One region of the Burkholderia pyrrocinia genome, then DNA from elsewhere that is predicted to be linked to it. Evidence: riboswitches for the same ligand, from Rfam matches in the RefSeq annotation. Region 1 holds a riboswitch; the other holds the start of a gene.
What was found. A riboswitch is a leader RNA that binds a small molecule or an ion and turns the genes downstream of it on or off. The one in region 1 is predicted to bind cobalamin.
Positions count from the first base shown of each region.

Region 1 (5,704 bases):
GAGGTGCGCGCGCGCCGCCATCCGCACGATCCGCGTCCCGAGCAGGTGAGCACCGCGACGCGCGCCGCGAGCGACCCGCGCGACGTGCCGCAGACCATCGACACCGTGTCGGTCGACGAGACGCTGTCCTACGGCGGCCGCACGCTCGCCGACGCGCTCGCGGGCGTGCCCGGCATATCGAACACGTCGGACACGCGGTTCGACGCGTTCCGGCTGCGCGGCTTCTCCAGCGCGGGCGACCTGCTGCTCGACGGCATGCGCGACGACGCGCAGTACGTGCGCGGTCTCGGCAACATCGAACGCGTCGAGGTGCTGAAGGGGCCGGCTGCGGCGCTGTATGGCCGCGGCAGCGGCGGCGGCGTGATCAATCGCATCACCAAGCAGCCGCAGCCCGAGAATTTCGGCAGTGTGTCCGCGACGACGGGCAGCTACGGCCGGCTCGGCGTGTCGGCCGACCTCAATCGCGCACTTTCGCCGCGCTGGAGCATGCGCGTGAACGCCGGGCGCGAGTATCAACGCAGCTTCCGCGACGCGGTCGACGGCACGCGCCAGTATGTGGCGCCGTCGCTCAAATGGCAGGGCGAGCGCAGCAGCTGGCTGATGCAGTTCGAATACGACGCTTACGAGCGCGTACCCGATCGCGGGATGCCCGCGGCGGTCGCCGCGGTCGATCCGGCCGGCAAACCGGTCGCGTTCACGCTGCCGCCGGCGTCGCGCCGCACCTTTTTCGGCGTGGCCGACCGCGACACGATCCGCGACGCGAGCATGAACTGGCGGTCGGTGTTCACGCGGCAGCTGGGCGGCGACTGGCAGGTGCGCCACCTGCTGAGCGTGCTCGACCTGCACAGCACGTTCGACAACACCTACGTCACGCAGGGTTACGTGACGAAACCGCGCGACTACGCGCGCGTGCAGCGGGCCCGCTATCTGCAGGACCTTCGGCACCTGAACGTGCAGACCGATCTTGAACTGAGCGGCAGCGTGACGACCGGGCCGGTCGCCCATCACCTGCTGCTCGGTGTCGAATACGGCTGGCAGCGGCGAGCGCCGCGGTTGTGGAGCGCCACCGCGTCGCCGGTCTCGATCACCGCCCCCGACAACGTCGACCGTCGCGGGTCCGCGCCGGTCCCGTACATGATGAACCGCCATCTCGCGACCGACTACGCGCTCTACGCGCAGGACCGGATCGACATCGGGCGCGCATGGAAACTGCTGACCGGCCTGCGCTGGGATCGCTTCGTCGCCGATTCGACGAGCCAGTTGAACGGATTGCAGGCGCGACGCGCGTCGACCGCGTGGAGCCCGCGGCTCGGCATCGTATGGTCGCCGCTCGACGCGCACAGCGTCTACGCATCCTGGAGCAAGAATTTCGCGCCGGTCGGCGGCGACCTGATCGGCATCACGCCGGGCGCGCGCGGCAATGCGAACGATCTCGGCCCGCAATACAGCCGGCAGGTCGAAGTGGGCATCAAGAGCGACTGGCTGGACGGCAAACTCAGCACCACGCTCTCGGCATTCCAGATCGATCTGTACAACCGCAAGACCGCCGATCCGGTCAGGCCCGGCTATTTCGAGCTGACCGGCCTCGAGCGCAATCGCGGCGTCGAACTCGGCATTGCCGGCAGGCTGGCCGGCGACTGGTTCGCGCGCGGCGGGATCGGCTGGCAGAACGCGCGGATCGTCGAGGCCGAAGCGAAATCCGTCGGCAAGCGATCGGCCGGCGTGTCGTCGTCCAACGGCAGCCTGTTCGTCGGCTATGCGCCGCTCTCCGGCTTCTTCGCGGAAGCCGGCGTGATCTACGAAGGCGCGCGCTACGCCGATCGCGACAACCTGCTCACGCTGCCCGCCCATGTACGCTGGGACGGCAAGCTTGGCTACCGCATGCGCGACCTCGATCTGACGCTGGCGGTCGTCAATCTCACGGGTCGCAACGACTACGCGAATGCGACGAGCGTCGCGCAGATCATGCCGGGCGCACCACGAACGTTCACGCTGACCGCCGCCTACAAGTTCTGACGACGCAGGGTCGCCGCCGCATGCCGGTCAACGCGTGCGAGTCAGCCTGGCGACCGACGCGACGTTTTTGCAACGCATGGAATCGGATTTGCCCTTGCCGTGCGTGGCGCCAGGGTCACGCATCGGCATGCCGACGCGTGTGCTATCGTATGCGCCGCGTTCGGTGCTCGCATGCGCATTCCGCGCATGCAGTTAAACGGGAAACAGGAGGCGGACCACCGCCCGGCCTGTGCTGTCCCCGCAACGGTACGCCGCCCGCGCGACGCGCTTCCCCGCGCACGCGCCCATGCCGCCCACGATGCCACTGCCCTTCAGCCGGGCGGGAAGGCTGCGGCCTGGCGAGCGGCCAGCCCGGATACCGGCCGACGCAAGGGGCGAGCCCGACGCTCGCCGAACGCCCGATCCGCGGGGGACGGATGGGGTGCGCATTCCGCCCGCGTTCGCGCGGGCTTCGCCCGATCCTTTATGCGTTGCCTGTCCGCCGGCCGCCGATGTGCCGCCCGCCTTCCCCTTTCCACTGTCTCGACACGGTGCGCGCCGTGCCGCGCGCGATGAGCCGCGCATGGCTCGTCGGCGCCGGCCCCGGCGCCGCCGACCTGCTGACGCTCAGGGCCGTGCGCGCGATCGGCGCGGCGGACGTGCTGCTCGTCGACGATCTCGTGAACCCCGACATGCTGTGCCATGCGCGCGCCGACGCGCAGATCGAGCATGTCGGCAAGCGCGGCGGCCATGCGTCGACGCCGCAGGAGGCGATCGTCGCCGCGATGCTCGCGCACCTGCGCGCGGGCCGCAGCGTCGCACGGCTCAAGGGCGGCGATCCGTTCGTGTTCGGCCGCGGCGGCGAGGAACTGGCCGCGCTCGGCGCGGCGGGCTTTCCGGTCGAGGTCGTGAACGGCATCACGGCAGGCATCGCCGCGCCGGCCGCGCTCGGCATTCCGGTCACGCAGCGCGGCGACGCGCAGGGCGTGATCTTCGTCACGGGCCACGGCGCGGGCGCCGACGAACCCGACTGGCGCGCGCTGGCGGCCACGCGCATGACGATCGTGATCTACATGGGCATCCGCCGGCTCGATGCGATTGCGGCGGCGCTGCGCGCCGGCGGCCTGCCCGGCGATACGCCGTGCGCGGCGATCGAGAACGCGACGCGCCCCGAACAGCGGCACGTGCTCGCGACACTCGACACCGTCGTCGAACGCGTCGGTGCAACCGGCATCGGTTCGCCGGCGATCGTCGTGATCGGCCGCGTCGCGGCGCTGGCCGACGATCCCGCGGTGCGCGCGGCGCTCGGCGGCGGTGCATGATGCGCGTCGCGCTCGGCGTCGGTTTCCGCGCGGGCGTGACGGCCGCGCAACTCGATGCCGCGATCCGCGCGGCGCTGGCGCTCTACCCGGCCGCCGAGCCGGCGCTCGTCGCGACGCTCGCCGACAAGGCGCGTGCCCGCGCGCTGCGCACGCTGTGCGCGCGACGCGGCTGGCCGCTCGTCGCAGTCGACGCGGCGCGGCTCGCGAGCCGTCCGGAACTGGCCGCGAGCGGTCCGTCGGACGCCGCGCTCGCGCGCTTCGGCGTCGCGGGCGTGGCCGAGCCGTGCGCGCAGCTCGCGGCGCCGCACGGCCGGCTGCTGGGCCCCAAATCCATCCGGGACGGTGTGACGGTCGCACTCGCCGGCCCGCTCTGAACCTTTTGTTTCGCTTTCGACAGGACGATTCCCGATGAAGACCGATTCCGAATCCCATCAGCGGATGACCGAACGCCGCCGTGCCGGCCACGAGAAGAAGCAGGCCGCCGCCACCCATGAAAAAGGCCTGCTGATCGTCCACACCGGCAACGGAAAGGGCAAGAGCACCGCCGCGTTCGGCATGGCCGTGCGCGTGCTCGGCCACGGCATGCGGCTCGGCGTCGTGCAGTTCATCAAGGGTGCGCTGCACACGTCCGAGCGCGACTTCCTCGGCGCGGTCGCGGAATGCGACTTCGTGACGATGGGCGACGGCTACACGTGGAACACGCAGAACCGCGATGCCGACATCGCGACCGCGCGCAAGGGCTGGGACGAGGCGCGCCGGATGATCGAAAGCGGCGACTACCGGATGGTGATCCTCGACGAGCTGAACACCGTGCTGAAGTACGAATACCTGCCGCTCGACGAAGTGCTCGCGACGCTCGTCGCGCGCCCGGAGTCGGTGCACGTCGTCGTTACCGGGCGGCACGCGCCGGATGCGTTGATCGACGCGGCCGATCTCGTCACCGAAATGCGGCTCGTCAAGCATCCGTACAAGGAGCAAGGGGTGAAGGCGCAGCGCGGCGTGGAGTTCTGAGCGTGCCGGCCTGCCCCGCGCTGTTCGTCAGTGCGCCCGCGTCCGGCCAGGGCAAGACGTCGGTGACGGCCGGCCTCGCGCGGCTGCACCGCCGGCTCGGCCGCCGCGTGCGCGTGTTCAAGACCGGGCCTGATTTTCTCGATCCGATGCTGCTCGAACGCGCGAGCGGCGCGCCGGTGCATGCGCTCGACCTCGGGATGGTCCGCGAGGCCGGCTGCCGCGCGCTGCTTGCCGACGCCGCGCGCGAGGCGGACCTGATCCTGATCGAGGGCGTGATGGGGCTGTTCGACGGCACGCCGAGCAGTGCCGACCTCGCGGCCGCGTTCGGCGTACCGGTCGTCGCGGTGATTTCAGCGAAGGCGATGGCGCAGACGTTCGCGGCGATCGCGTTCGGGCTCGCGCGGTTCCGGCCGGGGCTGCCGTTTCACGGTGTGCTGGCGAACCGCGTCGGCTCGGCCCGGCACGCGGATTTGCTGCAACAGGCGCTGCCCGCCGACCTGCGCTGGCTCGGGCACGTGCCGGCCGATGCGGGCATCGCGCTGCCGGAGCGGCATCTCGGCCTGCACCAGCCGGCCGACATCGACGACCTCGATGCGCGGCTCGAGCGCGCGGCCGACGTGCTCGCGCAGACGGCGCTCGCCGAATTGCCGCCTGCCGTCGCGTTCGCGGAACCGGACGTCGCGGCGCCGCTGCCGCGTGCGCTCGCCGGCAAGCGGATCGCGATCGCGCGCGATGCGGCGTTCTCGTTCATCTATCCGGCGAATCTCGCGCTGCTCGACGCGCTCGGTGCGCAGTTGCGGTGTTTCTCGCCGCTTGCCGACGAGGGCGTGCCGGACGATTGCGACGCGCTGTTCCTGCCGGGCGGCTATCCGGAACTGCATGCGGCGACGCTCGCGGCCAATGCCGAAACCGCACGGACGATTCGCGCGCATGCGGCGGCCGGCCGGCCGATCGTCGCGGAATGCGGAGGGATGGTGTATCTGTGTGAATCGCTGACTGACGTGGACGGCGCGACGACGCCGCTGCTCGGCCTGTTGCCGGGCCACGCGACGATGCAGCGCCGGTTCGCGGCGCTGGGAATGCAGCAGGTCGACACGCGGCACGGCACGATGCGCGGCCATACGTTCCACTATTCGCGGCTCGCCACGCCGCTCGAGCCGATCGCGACCGCAAGGCGCCCGGACGGCGCGTCGGGCAGCGGCGAAGCCGTCTATCGCCGCGGCGCGATCGTCGCGACGTACATGCACATGTACTGGCCGTCGAATCCGGATGCTGTCGTGGCGTTGTTCGGTGGGGAAGCGTTCTAGACTGCTCGATGCCTCGCTCGGATCGAGACGGCACCAGTCATGCCGGGATTGCGGGCCACTTTGCAACGA
Region 1 covers NZ_CP070977.1:1,165,944-1,171,647, forward strand. The annotation lists gene JYG32_RS05530 (TonB-dependent receptor) at 1-2,016, shown strand, start outside; cobalamin riboswitch at 2,160-2,397, shown strand; gene cobA (uroporphyrinogen-III C-methyltransferase) at 2,508-3,317, shown strand; gene JYG32_RS05540 (cobalamin biosynthesis protein) at 3,314-3,691, shown strand; gene cobO (cob(I)yrinic acid a,c-diamide adenosyltransferase) at 3,726-4,328, shown strand; gene JYG32_RS05550 (cobyrinate a,c-diamide synthase) at 4,331-5,635, shown strand.

Region 2 (18,021 bases), 1.1 Mb from region 1:
GCACCGCGTCCGTCGCGCACGCGTTCGCGGGCCAGACGGTGACGATCCGTCTCGAGGAGGATGTCGACGTGTCGCGCGGCGACATGTTCGTCACGACCGCCGAGCCCGTCGAGCCGGCCAAGAAGCTCGAGGCCGACCTGTGCTGGTTCGACGAAACGCCGCTGTCGTCGCAGCGCAAGTACCTGCTGAAGCAGACCACGAGCACGGTGTTCGCGAAGATCGGCGCGGTCAAGCAGGTGCTCGACGTGCATACGCTGTCGCACGCGACCGACCGTCACGAACTGAAGATGAACGACATCGGCCGCGTCGCGCTGACGCTGCAGAAGCCGATCGTCTGCGACACGTACGACGCGCATCCGGGCACGGGCGCGTTCGTGCTGATCGACGAGGCGACGCACCACACGGTCGCCGCCGGCATGATCCGGGCGTTCTCGGCGTAATCGGCAAACCTCGCGGCGAGCCGCGCCGCCACGCGGCGGCGCGGGCCGCAGGACCAACGAAGCGACAAACATGGGCAAGGTGTATCTGATCGGAGCAGGGCCGGGCGCGGCGGACCTCATCACGGTGCGCGGCGCGCGGCTGCTCGCGCAGGCGGACGTCGTGCTGCACGACGCGCTCGTCGAGCCCGCGATGCTCGACTACGCGCCGAACGCGCGCCGGATCGCGGTCGGCAAGCGCTGCGGGCAGCGCTCGACCGCGCAGCACTTCATCAACAAGCAGATCGTCGATGCGGCGCGCGAGCATGCGTGCGTCGTGCGGCTGAAGGGCGGCGACCCGATGCTGTTCGGTCGCGCCGAAGAGGAAATGCGCGCGCTCGATGAGGCCGGCATCGACTACGAGGTCGTGCCGGGCATTACCGCGGCGCTGGCCGGCGCGGCGACGCTGAAGCGTTCGCTGACGTTGCGCGGCGTGTCGCGCAGCGTCGCGTTCGCGACGCATAGCCGTGCGCCGGGCAGCGACGAGATTCGCGAAGCCGCGCGCGCCGATTCGATCGTCTACTACATGGGCCGCGACAGCGCGCCCGGCATCGCGCAGGAACTGATCGACGCCGGCCGTGCACCGACGACGCCCGTGGCGATCGTCGAGGCGTGCAGCACCGCGCGCGAGCGCTCGCTGACGTTGACGCTCGCGCAGATGGCGGCGGGCGACGCACAGGCGTGGCTCGATCCGGCGGAACCGAGCCTGCTGATGATCGGCGACGCGTTCGCCGAGCGCGCACGACACGCGAAAGACGGCGATCCGCTGCGGACTGCCGCCTGAGCGGAATCCGGCCGCAGTCCGAAACGAAAAAAGCGCTGGCAGACGCCAGCGCTTTTTTGTTTGGGGCCGCCGTTTCGCTTACGCGTCGTCGCCGATCTGGTCGATGCAGTAGCGTGCGATCGCGTCGAGCACGCCGTCGTCTTCGCCGACGGCCGTCGCGCAGCGGATCTCGACGCCTGGATGCGCGGCGCGGCATGCGTCGACGAGCAGCGGCAGGTCGCGGCGGATATGGCCGCCCTGGCCGAAGAACACGGGTACCACGGTGATGCGCGTGCAGCCGGCGGCGACTTGCGCGGCCACGGCTTCACCGAGCGACGGTGTCATCAGTTCGAGGAACGCGAGCGACACGTGCGACGCAGGGGAGCCGGTGCCGCGCAGCCGCGCGGCCAGCCGCTCGAACGGCTCGGCCCAGCGCGGATCGCGGGCGCCGTGGCCGAACAGGACGATGCCGAACGAGCTCATGTCGAATCTCCGTCGTGACGCGGCGCTCAGTGCCGGTCGACCCACTTGAGCGCGAACAGGCCGAGCGCGAGATAGATCAGGCCCGGTGTCGCAGCGGTGAGCGGCGCGGGCCACGCGCTCAGCGTGCCGATGTGCGAGAACAGCGTATTGAGCAACTGGAAGCTCATGCCGAGCATGATGCCACCGAACACCTTCACGCCGACCACGCCCGCACGCGTGTGCAGGTACGCGAACGGCAGCGACAGCACGAGCATCACGAACACCGCGAACGGATACAGCAGCTTGCGCCACAGCGCGATGTCGTAGCGCTGCGTGTCCTGCTGGTTTTCGCGCAAGTGCTGGATGTAGCGGAACAGGTTGATGATCGACATGCGCTCCGGCGACACGAGCAGCACCGACAGGATCTGCGGCGTCAGGTCCGAACGCAGCCGGTATTCTGGCAGCGACACCTGCTGCGACCGGTAGACGGGGTTCAGCGCGTCGGCCGGCTGGCCGCTGACCGGTTTGATCGGCGTGAGCTCCGTTTCGGTGACGCCCTTCAGCAGCCAGTGGCCGGGCGGCTCGTAGCGGCCCGTCTGCGCGATCCGCACGTTCTGCAACTGGAACTTCGAGTCGAACTCGTAGATGCGCACGTTGCTGATCGTCGAGTCGGGCGACAGGCTGCCGACGTTGACGAAGCGCGTGACCTGCTCGCCGTTCTCGCGGGCCGCGAGCGTGTCCTTTACCCACACGCCCGACTGGAAGTTCGACGACACCGACGCGCCGAGCGCCTGCAGCCGCACGCGTTCGGACAACTGGTCGGCGTACGGGCCGACGAATTCGCCGATCAGGTAGGTGACGATCACGAGCGGCACGCCGATCTTCAGCAGCGAGCGCAGCGCCTGGTTGGTCGCGAGGCCCGATACGCGGAAGATCGTGAATTCCGAATTCGCGGCCATCTGCGCGAACACGTAGATCGCGCTGATCAGCGCGGCGACCGGGATGATCTCGTAGAAGCGCGACGGCGTCTGCAGCGCGACGCGCAGCACCGCGTAGCCGAACTTGTAGTTGCCGTGCCCGACCGAGTTCAGTTCGCTGATCAGGTCGAAGAAGAAGAACAGGCCCGAGAACGCGAACAGGATGAAGACGAACGTGATGTAGATCTGTCGCGCGAAGTACTTTTCATAGAGCCGCATCGATCATGCTCCCGAGCGGCCGAACAGCGCGCGTGTAAACAGCGGACGATTGCGCACGCGCAACCAGAAGATGACCGCGACGATCACCGCGACGAGCGCGTGCAGGCCGACGAGGCCGACGCCGAACGACATCTTGCCCTGCTCGATCTGCGCCTGCACGACGTTCAGCAGGTTCGAGTACGTGAGGTAGATCAGCACGGCCATCACGAGGTTGATCGTGCGGCTGCGGCGCGGGTTCTGGTACGCGAGCGGGATGCCGAGCACCATCAGGTTGAGCGCGATCAGCGGCAGCCCCGCGCGCCACGCGAATTCTGCGAGGTTGTCGCGCGTCGGGTTGCGCAGCAGGTCGAGCGTCGGCGTGCTGTTGGTGGTCGGTACGTTGACGACGGGATTGCTCGTGATCTTCACGCCGTAGCGCTCGAACTCCATGATCTTGAAGTTGGGCTGGCCGGGCGTGCCGTCGTAGCGGCGGCCGTCCTCAAGGACGACGAAACGGCTGCCGTCGCGCGTTTCCGTATGACCCGTTTGCGATACGACGACATTGACCTTGCCGTTCTCGGTCGATGTCACGAACACGTTCTGCACCTTGCTCTGGTCGGGCGTCATCTTCTCGATGAAGAACACGCGGTGGTTCGTGGCCGACTCGCGGAACTGGCCCGGCGCGAGCAGCGAGATTTCGTCGCGCTGCTGGAAGCGTGCCCTGATCATCTTGCTCTGCTGGTTCGACCACGGCCAGCCGACGAACGCGAAGAAGGCGATCAGCAGGACGATCGGCGTGGCGAACACGCCGATCGGCTTGATGAGGCGCGTGAGGCTCACGCCCGACGCGAGCCACACCACCATTTCGGAGTCCCGGTACCACCGGGTCAGCACGAACAGGATCGACACGAACAGCGTGACGACGAGCATCACGGCGAGGTAGCCGATCACGGTCAGGCCGATCAGCACGAGCACGTCCCGCGGATCGATTTCACCGGACGCGGCGTAGCCGACGATGCGGATCATCATCGTCGTGAGCATGATCGTGAGCAGCACCATGAACACGGCGCCAGCCGTATACGCAAGCTCGCGCTGGAGGGAGCGTTCGAAGATCATTCTTGATGAGAAGAGGGCGGGAGGCTGCGCACGCGTGGTGGAGCGCTCGCGCCGCCACGGGAAAAATAGCGGATAATTGCGGCTTTCATCCTTAGCCCAGATTTTATCCGAGGACAAGCGCGATGGACTTTAGCATAAAAGGCTGTGATTGGAGCAAAGGCGAGGCCAAGGGGTTCCTGACCGGGAAGTCCGACTGCATCGTGCTCGGCATCTTCGAGGCGCAGACGCTCTCGGGCGCGGCGCTCGACATCGACACGGCCACCAAGGGACTGATTTCGCGCGTGGTGAAGGCCGGCGACATGGACGGCAAACGCGGCAAGACGCTGTTCCTGCACGAAGTATCGGGCATCGGCGCGTCGCGCGTGCTGCTCGTCGGTCTCGGCAAGCAGGATGCTTTCAATCAGAAAGCCTATAACGATGCTGTCACGGCCGCCTGGCGCGCGCTGCTGGCGACCAAGGTCGTCCAGGTCACGTTCACGCTCGCACAGGCGCCGGTCGACGAGCGCAGCTCCGACTGGGGCGTGCGCGCGGCGATTCTCGCGCTGCGCAACGAGACCTACCGCTTCACGCAGATGAAGAGCAAGCCGGAACCGGCGTCGCATACGCTCAAGCGCGTCGTGTTCAGCGTCGATCCGTCCGACGAAAAGGCCGCGAAGGTCGCGATCAAGCAGGCCGTCGCGCTCGCGAACGGGATGGATCTCACCCGCGACCTCGGCAACCTGCCCGGCAACGTCTGCACGCCGACCTATCTCGGCAACACCGCGAAGAAGCTCGCGAAGGATTGGGGCCTGAAGGCCGAAGTGCTCGGGCTCAAGCAGATCCAGGCGCTGAAGATGGGCTCGTTCCTGTCGGTCGCGCGCGCGTCGGTCGAGCCGCCGCAGTTCATCGTGCTGCACTACCAGGGCGCCGCCGCGAAGGCCGCGCCGGTCGTGCTGGTCGGCAAGGGCATCACGTTCGACACGGGCGGCATCTCGCTGAAGCCGGGCGAGGGCATGGACGAGATGAAGTACGACATGTGCGGCGCCGGTTCCGTGCTCGGCACGATTCGCGCGGTCGCCGAGATGGGCCTGAAGATCAACGTCGTCGCGATCGTGCCGACCTGCGAGAACATGCCGGGCGGCAACGCGACGAAGCCGGGCGACGTCGTCACCAGCATGAAGGGCCTGACGATCGAGGTGCTGAATACCGACGCCGAAGGCCGCCTGATCCTGTGCGACGCGCTCACGTATGCGGAGCGCTTCAAGCCGGCCGCGGTGATCGACGTCGCGACGCTGACGGGCGCATGCGTGATCGCGCTCGGCGGCCACAACAGCGGTCTGTTCTCGAAGGACGACGCGCTTGCGGGCGAACTGCTCGACGCGTCGCGCGAGGCGAACGACCCGGCGTGGCGCATGCCGCTCGACGACGAGTATCAGGATCAGTTGAAGTCGAACTTCGCGGACGTCGCGAACATCGGCGGGCGCCCGGCCGGTGCGGTGACGGCAGCGTGCTTCCTGTCGCGCTTCACCGACAGCTATCCGTGGGCTCACCTGGACATCGCGGGCACCGCATGGAAGGGCGGTGCCGCGAAGGGCGCGACGGGCCGTCCGGTGCCGTTGCTCGCGCAGTTCCTGATCGACCGCGCCGGCCAGTGATGGCGGTGCTGACGACGATGCGGGTACGCGGGCAATGACGCGAATCGATTTCCATTCGAACGTCGGCGATTCGCTCGCGTACGCGTGCCGGCTGCTGCGCAAGGCCTACCAGGCCGGGCAGCCGGTCGTCGTGCTCGCCGAGCCCGCGCGCCTGCGCGCGCTCGACGAGCAGCTCTGGACGTTTTCGCCGCTCGATTTCATTCCGCATTGCGGCGTCGACAGCGAGCACGCAGCCGGCACGCCGATCGTGCTGGCCGCCGATCTCGACAAGGCGCCGCATCATCACGTGCTGCTGAACCTCGGTGCGACCGTGCCCGCGCAGTTCGCCCGCTTCGAGCGTCTGCTCGAAGTGGTCGGCAATGCGCCGGACGAGCTGGCCGCGGGCCGCGACCGCTATCGCTTCTACCGCGATCGCGGATACGCGCTGAACAACTACAAGCAGGGCAGCTAGCCGCAACCGTCGACGGAGCGTTCTCGTGACACAAGCCGATTCATCCACGATCCCGACGCTGACCGACGTGCTGGTGCCGGGCAAGCCGGTGCCGGCGCGCTCGCCCGCGCCCGACGCGCCGCAGCCGCAGCCGCAGCCGCACGCCAGCACGGCGATTCCGGTGTTGACCGACGTGATCGCACCGGCCGATTCCACGAAAACCGCCGCCGACCCCGAATTCGTCGTGATCGAACCGGTGCCGACGCTGCACGTGCCGGCGGTCGAGTTGCCGGGCGACGTGGCGGCGGCTGCTGCGGCGGCGATGGGCGAGACCGATGCGCCGGCCGAACCCGGCGCCGCGGAGCATGTGGTCGCCGAGGACGCAGCGGCGATGAATGCGCCGCTCCAGTCGTCGCTGGGCGACGACGCTGTGCCGCAGCATGCGTTCGCTGCGGTTGCGCGTGATGCGGCCGGGCACGCGTCTGAAACGGCCATGCCGGAGGCGGTCGTACCGGCCGCGGCGCCGCAGCCGGATGGGCAGGCAGCGGCCGGGTTGACACCGGAGGATGCGCAGCACATCGCCGAGCGCCTGCGCAATCGCCTGACGAACTATCTGACCGGAGCAGGGCGCGAGGCCATCGAGGCCCGCTGCCGCGACGCGCTGCATGAGCATTCGGCCTGGCTGGTCGGCCAGGTCACGCGCGAGGTGGCGCTGACGCTGGAAACCGAGATCATGGACTGGGTCCGCGACGCGGTCGACGAAGAGATCGCGCGCCGACGCGCCGGGCATTCGGGCTGAACGCCCGCCGTTCGGGCGATAGAAAAGAGGGTGCGGTTCCAGTAAGCGCAGGCAAAGCTGCCGGCGAGGGGCAAGCCCGCCTGTCGGCGGCGCCCGGCACAACGGTTTGCCCCGTCCGGGGCATCCGGTTCAACGCAGCGACAGCACCCATTGCGCGAGCGCGTGGGCTTCGCCGCTCGTCAGTTGCGTGTTGGCGGGCATCGGCACGCTGCCCCATACGCCGACGCTGCCTTTCACGATCGATTGGGCAAGGTAATCGACGGCGTCGCCGCGCGCCGCATATTTGCCGGCGATGTCGCGGAACGACGGGCCCATCAGCGGCTTCCCGACAGCGTGGCAGGCCATGCAGTTCTTGCGCTGCGCCAGCGCGAGGCCGTCGGCCTGTTCGGCGCGCGCCGCCGCTGCGCTGCCGGTCAGCAGCGTCACGAGCAGGGCGCGCAATATCGTCTGTTTCATGCGGTTCTCCGCCAGCGGGGACGGCCGGCTTCATGGTCCGCGCATTATAGAAGCAAAGGGAGAGCGCGTTTTGCGCGTTCCCCCGGCGGCCATTCCTATTGGGGTCGCATGTTGCGGCGAACTCGCGTCAACCCGTGACGGCGCCCTTGTTCGCCGGCCGGGCGAGGGCCGCGAATTTCGCGAGCACGCCGCGCGTGTAGCGCGGTGCCGGCTGTTTCCACGCGGCGCGCCGGCGCGCGAGCTCGGCATCGTCGACGTTCAGCTCCAGCAGCAGCCGGTGCGCGTCGATCGTGATCGAGTCGCCTTCCTGCACGAGCGCGATCGTGCCGCCGACGAACGCCTCGGGCGCGACGTGGCCGACCACCATGCCCCACGTGCCGCCCGAGAAGCGGCCGTCCGTGATGAAGCCGACCGATTCGCCGAGCCCCTTGCCGATGATCGCGGACGTCGGCGCGAGCATTTCCGGCATGCCGGGGCCGCCCTGGGGGCCGAGGTAGCGCAGCACGAGGATGTCGCCTGCGCGGATCCGGTCGCCGAGGATCGCATCCATCGCGCTCTGCTCGTCGTCGAACACGCGGGCGGGGCCCGTGATCACCGGGTTCTTCAGGCCGGTGATCTTCGCGACCGCGCCGTCTTCCGCGAGATTGCCCTTCAGGATCGCCAGGTGGCCTTCCTTGTACAGCGCGCGGTCGATCGGGAAGATCACGTCCTGGTCCGCGCGCGGCACGCTCGGCACGTCCTTCAGTTCGTCGGCGATCGTGCGGCCGGTGATCGTCATGCAGTCGCCGTGCAGCAGCCCCGCATCGAGCAGGATCTTCAGCACCTGCGGAATCCCGCCGGCCTGATGCAGGTCGGTCGCGACATACCGGCCCGACGGCTTCAGGTCGCAGATCACGGGCACGCGCTTGCGGATGCGCTCGAAGTCGTCGATCGTCCAGTCGACCTCGGCCGCGTGCGCGATCGCGAGATAGTGCAGCACCGCATTGGTCGAGCCGCCCGTCGCCATGATCACCGACACCGCATTCTCGATCGACGCCTTCGTGATGATGTCGCGCGGCTTCAGGTCGCGCTTCACGGCCTCGACGAGCACGCGTGCCGATTCGGCGGCCGAATCGACCTTCTCCTGGTCGGGGTTCGCCATCGTCGACGAGTACAGCAGCGACATCCCGAGCGCCTCGAACGACGAACTCATCGTGTTCGCGGTGTACATGCCGCCGCACGAACCCGACGTCGGGCACGCGTTCTGCTCGACGCCTTCGAAATCCTCCTGCGACATCCGGCCCGCGGTGAATTCGCCGACGGCCTCGAACGACGACACGATCGTCAGGTCGCGGCCCTTCCAGTGGCCGGGACGGATCGTGCCGCCGTACACGTAGATGCCCGGCACGTTCAGGCGCGCGAGCGCGATCATGCCGCCCGGCATGTTCTTGTCGCAGCCGCCGACGACGACCACGCCGTCCATCCACTGCCCCTGCACGCAGGTCTCGATGCAGTCGGCGATCACCTCGCGCGACACGAGCGAGTACTTCATGCCCTCGGTGCCCATCGACATGCCGTCCGAAATCGTCGGCGTGCCGAAGATCTGCGGGTTCGCATCGGACGCCTTCACGGCCGCGACGGCCGCGTCCGACAGGCGCTGCAGGCCGGAATTGCACGGCGTGATCGTCGAATGGCCGTTCGCGATGCCGACCATCGGCTTGTCGAAATCGTCCTTCTGGTAGCCGAGTGCGTAATACATCGAGCGGTTCGGCGAACGGGCCACGCCTTGCGTGATGTGCTTCGAGCGACGGTTGTACGACATGGGGGACTCCATCGTTGTCTGGGCGACGCCCGTGAGCGGCGTGCCGGTTCGGATGAAACAAGAATGGAGTTTCCGGATTGGGATGTCCAATATATTATTTGTCGCTTATTAAGTCGTTTTCCGAATGAGTAACGCATGGCCGATCCGACGCCCGACCTGCGCCAGTGGCGCTATTTCGTGACCGTCGCCGACGAGCGCCATTTCGGCCGCGCGGCCGAGCGCCTGTCGATGACGCAGCCGCCGCTGTCGCAGGCGATCCGGGGGCTCGAGGAGGCGCTCGGCGTCGCGCTGTTCGTGCGTACCAAGCGCTCGGTGGCGCTGACGGCGGTGGGTGCGGCGCTGTTGCCCGACGTGCGCCGGCTGCTGGCGTCGGCCGATGCGCTGCCGCCGCTCGCGCGGCGGCTCGCGCGCGGCGAGGCCGGCTCGCTGTCGCTCGCGTTCGTGTCGACCGCCGATTACGGGCTGCTGCCTTCGCTGCTGCGCGCGTTCGGCGCGCGCTATCCGCAGGTGCGCCTGCAGCTCGCGGAGGCGACGAGCGACGTGCAGATCGACGAACTCGTCGCCGGCCGCATCGACGCAGGGCTCGTCATTCCGCCGGTGCCGCCGCGTCACGCGGCCGGACTGTCGTACCTGCCGGTCGTGCGCGAGCCGCTGGTGGTCGCGATGCCGGCCACAGCGTGCGACGCGCCCGAAGACGAACCCGTGCATCTCGCCGATATCGCCGCATTGCCGCTCGTGATCTTTCCGCGTCGTTTGGCACCCGGCTTTTATGACATCATTACGGGCTGCTACGGCGCGGCGGGGGAAACTCCGCGCATCGGCCAGGAGGCGATCCAGATGCAGACGATCGTCAGCCTCGTGTCGGCCGGCATGGGCGTCGCACTGGTGCCGCAATCGCTGCGTAACCTGCGGCGCACCGGCGTGGTCTACCGGCCGCTCGCCGGTCATGCGCCGGTCGTCGAGACAGGCCTCGTGTGGCGCACGGGCGACGTGAGTCCCGTGCTCGCCGGCTTCATCGACGTCGTACGTGCGCAGGGCCTCGCCGCGTGACGTGAACGATGGTGCACCGGTGCCGTCCAACGCGCGGTGCTGCGCGTTCGCGACGGCCGTACCGCATTCGAAAACTTCTTCGCTAACCCATGATCATTCACCCGAATTTCGACCCCGTTGCGATCCATCTCGGGCCGCTGGCCGTGCGCTGGTACGGCCTCATGTATCTCGTCGGCTTCATCGCGGCGATCGTCGTCGGCCGGGTCCGCCTGAAGCTGCCGCACGTCGCCGCGCAAGGCTGGACCGCGAAGGACATCGACGACATGATGTTCTACGGCGTGCTCGGCACCGTGCTCGGCGGCCGGCTCGGCTATGTGCTGTTCTACAAGGCCGATTTCTACTTCTCGCATCCGCTCGACGTGTTCAAGGTGTGGGAAGGCGGCATGTCGTTTCACGGCGGCTTCCTCGGCGTGACGCTCGCGATGATGCTGTTCGCGTGGCAGCGCAAGCGCCACTGGCTGCAGGTCACCGATTTCGTCGCGCCGATGGTGCCGACGGGGCTCGCGGCCGGGCGGCTCGGCAACTTCATCAACGGCGAGCTGTGGGGCCGCGTGACCGATCCGACGGCGCCGTGGGCGATGCTGTTCCCGGGCGCGATGCGCGACGATGCGGCATGGCTGCCGAAACATCCGGCGCTCGTCGAGAAGTGGCATCTCGCCGATGTGTTCATGCAATACCAGATGCTGCCGCGCCATCCTTCGCAGCTCTATGAAATCGCGCTCGAAGGCATCGCACTGTTCTTCGCGCTGTTCTTCTTCTCGCGCAAATCGCGGCCGATGGGCGCCGTGTCCGCGCTGTTCCTGATCGGCTACGGCCTCGCGCGCTTCACGGTCGAGTTCGCACGCGAGCCCGACGACTTCCTCGGCCTGCTTGCGCTCGGCCTGTCGATGGGACAGTGGTTGTCGCTGCCGATGATCCTCGGGGGTATCGCGCTGATGGTCTGGGCGTATCGCCGTCGCGCGGCGAATGCGAATGCGGCTGCGTGATGCGATACCGATGCGCGCGCAATCGGCGCGTGCATCGACAACACGCATGCAAAATGAAAAACGCCGGCCTTCGGGCCGGCGTTTTTCATTTCCGACAGCCGCGCGTTGCGCGTTACTTCATCTGCACCGAGCCGTTGACGGTGACCGACACGGTGGCCTTGCCGCCTTCGACCGCGATCGGTGCGCTCATCTTCGCGCTGTCCATCGGCGCCGCGGCCATCGCCATCATGCGCGGGTACGGCTGCACGTTGCGACCGCTGCCGACATTCACGTCGCGGATCGTGTAGCTGCTGTAGCCGAACGCCTTCGCGGCTTCGTCCGCGCGGGCGCGGAACGACTTGATCGCTTCGGTCGTGAGCTTCTGCTCGGCCGTGCGCTGCGCTTCAGGCGACAGCGAGAACTCGACGTTCGCGACCTGCATCAGGTTCGACAACTGGCCTGCAAGCTTCGACGCCGCGGCGAAATCGCGCGATTCGAGCGCGACCTCGGTACGGCCACGCCATGCGGAGATCTTCCCGTCGCGATCGGTACTCGGATACACGGAGAATGCGCCCGTGTGCGCGGTGACGCCCGATACGCCCTTCGCCTGCGACAGCGCGGCATCGGCGCGCTGGTTCAGCGCGGACGTCAGGCTGCCCGGATCCTTGGCCTGCTGTTCGTAGAACAGCGTGATGTGGATGATGTCCTGCGGCACGTCGGCGCTGGCCTGCGACGAAAGCGACAGCACGCCTGCCGGTTCCGGAAAGTGCGGGTTCGCGGTTTGCGCGTGCGCGGCGGGCGACGCGAGCGTCAGCGCGACGGGAACGGCGGCGGCGAGGGCGAGCGACAGCGCGAGAGCGGATTTCTTGGTCATTGTTGGACTCCTTGTGCGAGGGCGCGCACGCGGATCATGCGTGCACGACGCGGGCGTACCGCGCAACGAAAAAAAGAGCCGGCCCGATCGGCCGACAGCGGTTGCTTAGGCTGCGCGAGAGACCCGCGAGTTCCGCGGCGGCCGCGCGTGCTGACCAGATTTGACCTTTGGCGCGCGCCTACTTCATCAGCTTTTCGGTGATGAACCGCCATTCGGCACGCGTGACGGGCGTGATCGACAGCCGGTTGCCGCGTGCGAGCACGCGCATGTCGGCGAGCTCGTCGTGTTCGCGCAGTGCGGCGAGCGGCACGAGCGGCGACTTTTTCACGTAGCGCACGTCGACGAGCAGCCAGCGCGGCGCTTCCTGCGTCGACTTCGGGTCGTAATAGGGGCTTTTCGGATCGAACTGCGTGGGATCGGGGTAGGGCGTCGACGACACTTCGGCGAGGCCTGCGATGCCCGGCTCGGGGCAGCTCGAGTGATAGAACAGCACGCCGTCGCCGATCTTCATCGTGTCGCGCATGAAATTGCGCGCCTGATAGTTGCGCACGCCGGTCCACGGCAGCGAGCGCTGCGGTGCGTTGGCGAGATCGTCGATGCTTGCTTCGTCCGGTTCGGACTTCATCAGCCAGTATTGCATGGATCGTGATCGACGCAGAAAGAGGCTGCTACAAAAGAAAACGGCACCGGGACGTGCCCGATGCCGTTGGATAGGCCCCCGCCTTGGCCGCTAGGCCGGCATCCTGAACCTGAGGTTCAGAATTGGTCGCAGTTAGCAGCACTTCGGGTACATCAGACAGAGTGACGCGCGCGCCCGTGCTACAAATTTCCGCAACCGTGCACATGGCATTGGTTCAAGGAATATATGACCTTGGCGAACCAGGCAGGGAAGCTGACTGAACTGTGATTCGATGCGCCAATTTGACCACCGTTGATCGCAGAGATCAAGGGGAATCGACGCATCGATTAAAACGTTACTGCGTCTCGTGCTGTGCGAGCACCGCGCCGAGCTGTTCGTTCATCTGGTGCATTGTACGACGGATTTCCTCCGCCGGAAATGCTTCACCGTGCCGCACGCTCGTTTGCAGCCGCAGCAATTCCGATGCGAGCGACAGTGCCGCCATCACCGCGATGCGATCGATGCCGCGTACCGAGCTGTTCGAGCGGATTTTCGACATTTCGGCGTCGACGCGCGCGACTGCCTCGAGCAGCGCCGCTTCGGTCTCGGCCGAACAGGCGAGCCGATAGGCCTGACCGAGAATCGAGACTTCGATCTGCTTGGTGCTCATGCATGTTCTCCGTGGCTGGCCGCGTCATCGCTGTCCGTACGCGCCTGCGCATCCAGCAGGTCGAGCTGGTTGTCGGCTTGCTCCGCGCTTTTCGAGCGCGGCAGCTTTTCGAGAATCGCGTTCAGTTTCACCTGAGCGTCGTCGATTTTTGCCGACAGCGTATCGCGCTCGGCCGCGAGCGCATTGCGTTCTTCGCGCAGTTGCGCGAGTTCCGCGCGGACCGTGTCCGCTTCCGCGCGCAATTGCGCGACCTGCTCTTCGAGCGCGAGCCGTTCCGCGTGATAGCGCTTGTTCAGCGAAATCAGACGGCCAATATTTTGAGATAAGGTTTCGAGTTCGTTGAGCATTTGCTGCGTCCTCTAAAGACCCAGCATTTTAGCGCGGAATAACGCGCAATCCGACATCTGTAACGTTTCCAGTCGTAACACCCTCGCTTCTTGCTGCGAATGGGCGCGTCCCGTGCGTGTCCGGACGCTTCCTTGACGCTTGCGCGACCGGCTCCTAAACTGGCGCCGCCTCGGTGCTCGCGCGTGGAACGCGCGGTTAAACGGGAAGCAGGGCGCGGGCTCCGCCAGGAGACCGCCAACCTGCGCTGCCCCCGCAACGGTAAGCGGCCGCGTCCAGTGACGCAGGCCGGCTCGGGCGCGTTCCGCGTGCAGGTTTCGCACGCGGGCGCGGGCCACTGCGCGTCATCGCGCGGGAAGGCGAGCCGGTACGCCGCCAGCCCGGATACCGGCCGAGACGGGGAGCCCGCACGGGCTTCGTGACGCGTGGCCTGCGGGGAGGCGGGCCGCGCAGTGCTTCACGGGATTTATCTTCATGCTGACCCCAATCGTCCGCACGGCGCTCGGCGCGCTTTGCGGATTGCCGCTTGCCGCCGCCGCGCAGACCGCGGCGAATGCCGATTCCGCGGCGTCCGCCGTGCCCGCGGCCCAACCTGCGGCTGCGACGATGCTCGAACCGGTCGTCGTCACCGCGCAGCGCGCGCCGCAGGCGCTGGCCGACACGATTCCGCAAACCACCGTATTCGACGCGCAGGATATCGCCGCGCATGCGGGCGCCGACCTGCCGACGCTGCTCGCGCTCGCGCCCGGCGCGCAGATCGTGCGCAACGGCGGCCCCGGCGCGAGCGCGACGATGTTCCTGCGCGGTGCGGAGTCGACGCAGTCGCTCGTGCTGATCGACGGCGTGCGGGTCGATTCCGCGAGTCTCGGTGCCGCGCAACTGAGCCAGTTGCCGCTCGACCAGATCGAGCGCGTCGAGATCGTCAACGGCAACGTGTCGTCGCTGTACGGCTCGGGCGCGATCGGCGGCGTCGTGCAGGTGTTCACGAAGGACGGTGGCAATCATCCGCCACGCTTCAACTTCGCGGTCGGCGTCGGCAGCTACGGTACGCAGACGCAGCAGGCTGGCGTATCGGGTCGGCTCGACAGCGACGGGAAGACGACGTTGAGCGTGTCGATCGCGCGCGACAAGGACGACGGTTTTTCCGCGCTCGACCCGGCGAGGAAGCCGAACGCGAACCCGAATGCGAACGGTTACCTGAACGAGAGCATCACCGCGGCGCTGCGCCACCGCTTCAACGACCGCTGGGATGCGGGCATCAGCTACTTCCAGTCGAACGGCAACAACAGCTACGACAACGCGTGGGGCGTGCCGACCGACCTGAACAACCTCTATTCGCGCGTGCAGCAGGTGCGTGCGTTCGCGAACGGCAAGCTGACCGACTGGTGGACCGCTCACCTGAGCGTTTCGACCGGCAACGACCGCAGCCAGTCGGCGCTGAACGGCGTCTACACGGATCACTTCAATACCGACAACCGCCAGTACACGTGGCAAAACGATTTCCGTATCGCGCCTGAACACCTGATACAGGCTGGCTACGAGCGGCTCGACCAGCAGTTCATGTCGAACGCGTATTCCGCGCCGCAGCGTCACGTGAATTCCGGCTGGATCGGCTATTCGGGGCGCTTTGGCCGCCAGCAGTTCCAGGCGAACCTGCGCCGCGACCAGTACTCGGACTTCGGCGGCGCCAATTCCTACTATCTCGGCTACGGCCTCGAACTGACCGATCGCTGGAAGGTGACCGCGAGCTATTCGGACGCGTTCCGTGCACCGAGCTTCAACGACCTCTATTATCCGATGGCCGGCAACCCGTCGATCCAGCCGGAGCGCAGCCATTCGATCGAAGCCGCGCTGCAGTACGCGTCCGATGCGGTGGGCGTGATGCGGCTCACCGCGTTCCAGACGCGCTACGCGAACCTGATCAACTATCGACCCGACGGGAGCGGCTTCTACTATATTGCGCAGAACGTCGGCAGCGCGAAGGTGCAGGGGCTCGAAGGGTCCTGGCAGGGGCATGTCGGCGCGACCGACGTACGGGTTGCCGCCACGTTGCAGAACCCGGTCAACGAAACGCAGAATCAGGATCTCGACCGGCGTGCACGGCGTTTCGCGTCGATGGCCGTGAACCGCGCGTTCGGCGCGTGGCGCGTCGGCGGCGAATGGCTCGTGAGCGGCGCGCGCAACGATTCGGGCGGCGGGCGGCTCGGCGGCTACGGGATCGTCAACCTGTCCGCGCGCTACGACATCACGAAGTCGTGGTACGTCAGCGCGCGCATCGACAACCTGCTCGACAAGGACTACGAGCTTGCCTATGCGTACAACACACCGAAGCGCGGCGCCTATGTCACGCTCGGCTGGCAGCAGTAAGCGGATGCGCCGCGCGTCATGCGCGGGGCCGTGCGCGGTATGAGCGCCGCGCGCGCCGCCGCGATCTGGGCCGCGCTGGCCACCGCGGTCGCGTTGCTGTTCGTCGCGTCGCTGTCGATCGGCAGCGTGCCGATGTCGCCGTGGCAGGCGCTCGCGTCGCTCGTGCCGCATGGCGGCGACGCGTTGTTCGCCGACATCGTCCGCACGCTGCGGCTGCCGCGCGCGCTCGCGGGCTTCGCGTGCGGTGCGCTGCTCGCGCTTGCGGGCGCGCTGCTGCAGGTGCTGCTGCGCAACCCGCTCGCGGAACCGTACGTGCTCGGCGTGTCCGGCGGCGCGGCCGGATTCGCGCTCGTCGCGATGATCGCGGGCGGTGCGTGGTGGCTCGTCGACGCGTCGGCGTTTGCCGGCTCGCTCGTATCGGTCGCGCTCGTGCTCGGTCTTGCACGCCGCGAGCTGTGGCGCGGCGATTCGCGCGACGCGTCGCCGCGGCTGCTGCTCACGGGTGTCGTGATCGCGGCAGGGTGGGGCGCGCTCGTCACGCTGCTGCTGTCGCTCGCGCCCGATGCGCGGTTGCGCGGGATCATCTTCTGGCTGACGGGCGACCTGAACGGCGTGACCGCGCCGTGGTTCGCGTGGGGCGCGCTGCTGCTGGCCGCATGCGTCGCGCTGCCGGCCGCGCCGCAATTGAATGTACTGCTGCGCGGCGACGCGACCGCGCTCGCGCTCGGCGTGCCTGTCGCGCGCCTGCGGGTGCGAATCTATCTCGTCGCGTCGCTGGCCGCGGCGGCTGCGGTGACGACGGCCGGCACGATCGGCTTCGTCGGCCTCGTCGTGCCGCACGCGCTGCGGCTCGCGTTCGGCAACGACCAGCGCATGCTGCTGCCGGCCGCGATGCTCGCGGGCGGGGGCGGCGTGATGGCGGCCGACCTGCTCGCGCGCACCGCGATCGCGCCCGCGCAACTGCCGGTCGGCGTGATGACCGCGTTGATCGGCGTGCCGGTGTTCCTGTGGATGTTGCTGAGGAGGCCGATGCGATGACAAGCCCTGCGCGGCACGCCGCCGCTTCCGGCCACGACATGGCCTGCGCGACCGCTGACCTGACGCTGAAGGGCGGCGCGCGCACGCTGCTCGACGGCTTTACGCGGGCCTTCCGTCCCGGCGAAATCTGGTGCGTCGCCGGGCCGAACGGCGCGGGCAAGACGACGCTGCTCGCGACGCTCGCGGGGTTGCAGCCGCCGGCCGGCGGCCGGGTCGAGATCGACGGTCGGCCACTTGCCGCATGGCCGCCCGCGCAGCTCGCGCAGCGCCGCGCGCTGATGCCGCAGCAACTGCACGATGCATTCAGCGCGACCGTGTTCGACACGGTGCTGCTCAACCGTTTTCCGTATCTCGGCGGCTGGGGCTGGGAGCGCGACGGCGACCGTGCGGCCGTGCACGACGCGCTCGCGACGTTCGATCTGACCGCGCTCGCGTCGCGCGACGTGCTGTCGCTGTCGGGCGGCGAGCGGCAGCGGGTCGCGCTCGCCGCGACACTGTGCCAGGACGCGCCGCTGATGCTGCTCGACGAGCCGCTCGCACATCTCGACCTGCATCACCAGATCGACTGCCTGACCGCGCTGGCCGCATGGCTCGACGCGGGCCCGCGCACGGTGCTGTTTTCGTGCCACGACCTGAATCTTGCGCGGCGTTTCGCGACGCATGCGCTGTTGCTCGACGGCCGCGGCCATGCATGGGCCGGCCTCGTGCACGACGTGCTGACACCGGAGCGCGCGAGCGACGCGTTCGGCTATCCGCTCGTGCTGATCCGCGAGCATGGCCGCGACGCGTTGCTGCCGGCGTGGCCCGAGCGACAATGACCTTTTCTTTTCCGATACGCGGCGCAGGCCGCGCCAACGACACGGCTCTTCGATGACCACTCCGACCCACTTCCCGCCCGCGATCGCGCCGCTCGACGATGCGCTGCGCAAGCGCCTGCAGCATGTGATCGACCACAAGACCAAGCCGCCCGGCAGCCTCGGC
Region 2 covers NZ_CP070977.1:11,405-29,425, forward strand. The annotation lists gene JYG32_RS00065 (sulfate adenylyltransferase subunit 1) at 1-440, shown strand, start outside; gene cobA (uroporphyrinogen-III C-methyltransferase) at 511-1,260, shown strand; gene JYG32_RS00075 (sirohydrochlorin chelatase) at 1,339-1,722, opposite strand; gene lptG (LPS export ABC transporter permease LptG) at 1,749-2,897, opposite strand; gene lptF (LPS export ABC transporter permease LptF) at 2,901-3,992, opposite strand; gene JYG32_RS00090 (leucyl aminopeptidase) at 4,115-5,626, shown strand; gene JYG32_RS00095 (DNA polymerase III subunit chi) at 5,661-6,077, shown strand; gene JYG32_RS00100 (DUF2486 family protein) at 6,103-6,855, shown strand; gene JYG32_RS00105 (c-type cytochrome) at 6,985-7,311, opposite strand; gene ilvD (dihydroxy-acid dehydratase) at 7,439-9,112, opposite strand; gene JYG32_RS00115 (LysR substrate-binding domain-containing protein) at 9,248-10,162, shown strand; gene lgt (prolipoprotein diacylglyceryl transferase) at 10,252-11,148, shown strand; gene JYG32_RS00125 (SIMPL domain-containing protein) at 11,261-12,001, opposite strand; gene JYG32_RS00130 (EVE domain-containing protein) at 12,180-12,641, opposite strand; RNA gene ssrS (6S RNA) at 12,713-12,894, opposite strand; gene JYG32_RS00140 (cell division protein ZapA) at 12,976-13,290, opposite strand; gene JYG32_RS00145 (ATPase) at 13,287-13,637, opposite strand; cobalamin riboswitch at 13,792-14,045, shown strand; gene JYG32_RS00150 (TonB-dependent receptor domain-containing protein) at 14,110-16,002, shown strand; gene JYG32_RS00155 (FecCD family ABC transporter permease) at 16,021-17,040, shown strand; gene JYG32_RS00160 (ABC transporter ATP-binding protein) at 17,037-17,858, shown strand; gene cobT (nicotinate-nucleotide--dimethylbenzimidazole phosphoribosyltransferase) at 17,911-18,021, shown strand, end outside.
Region 2: another riboswitch for cobalamin. It lies ahead of JYG32_RS00150 (TonB-dependent receptor domain-containing protein); the one in region 1 lies ahead of cobA (uroporphyrinogen-III C-methyltransferase).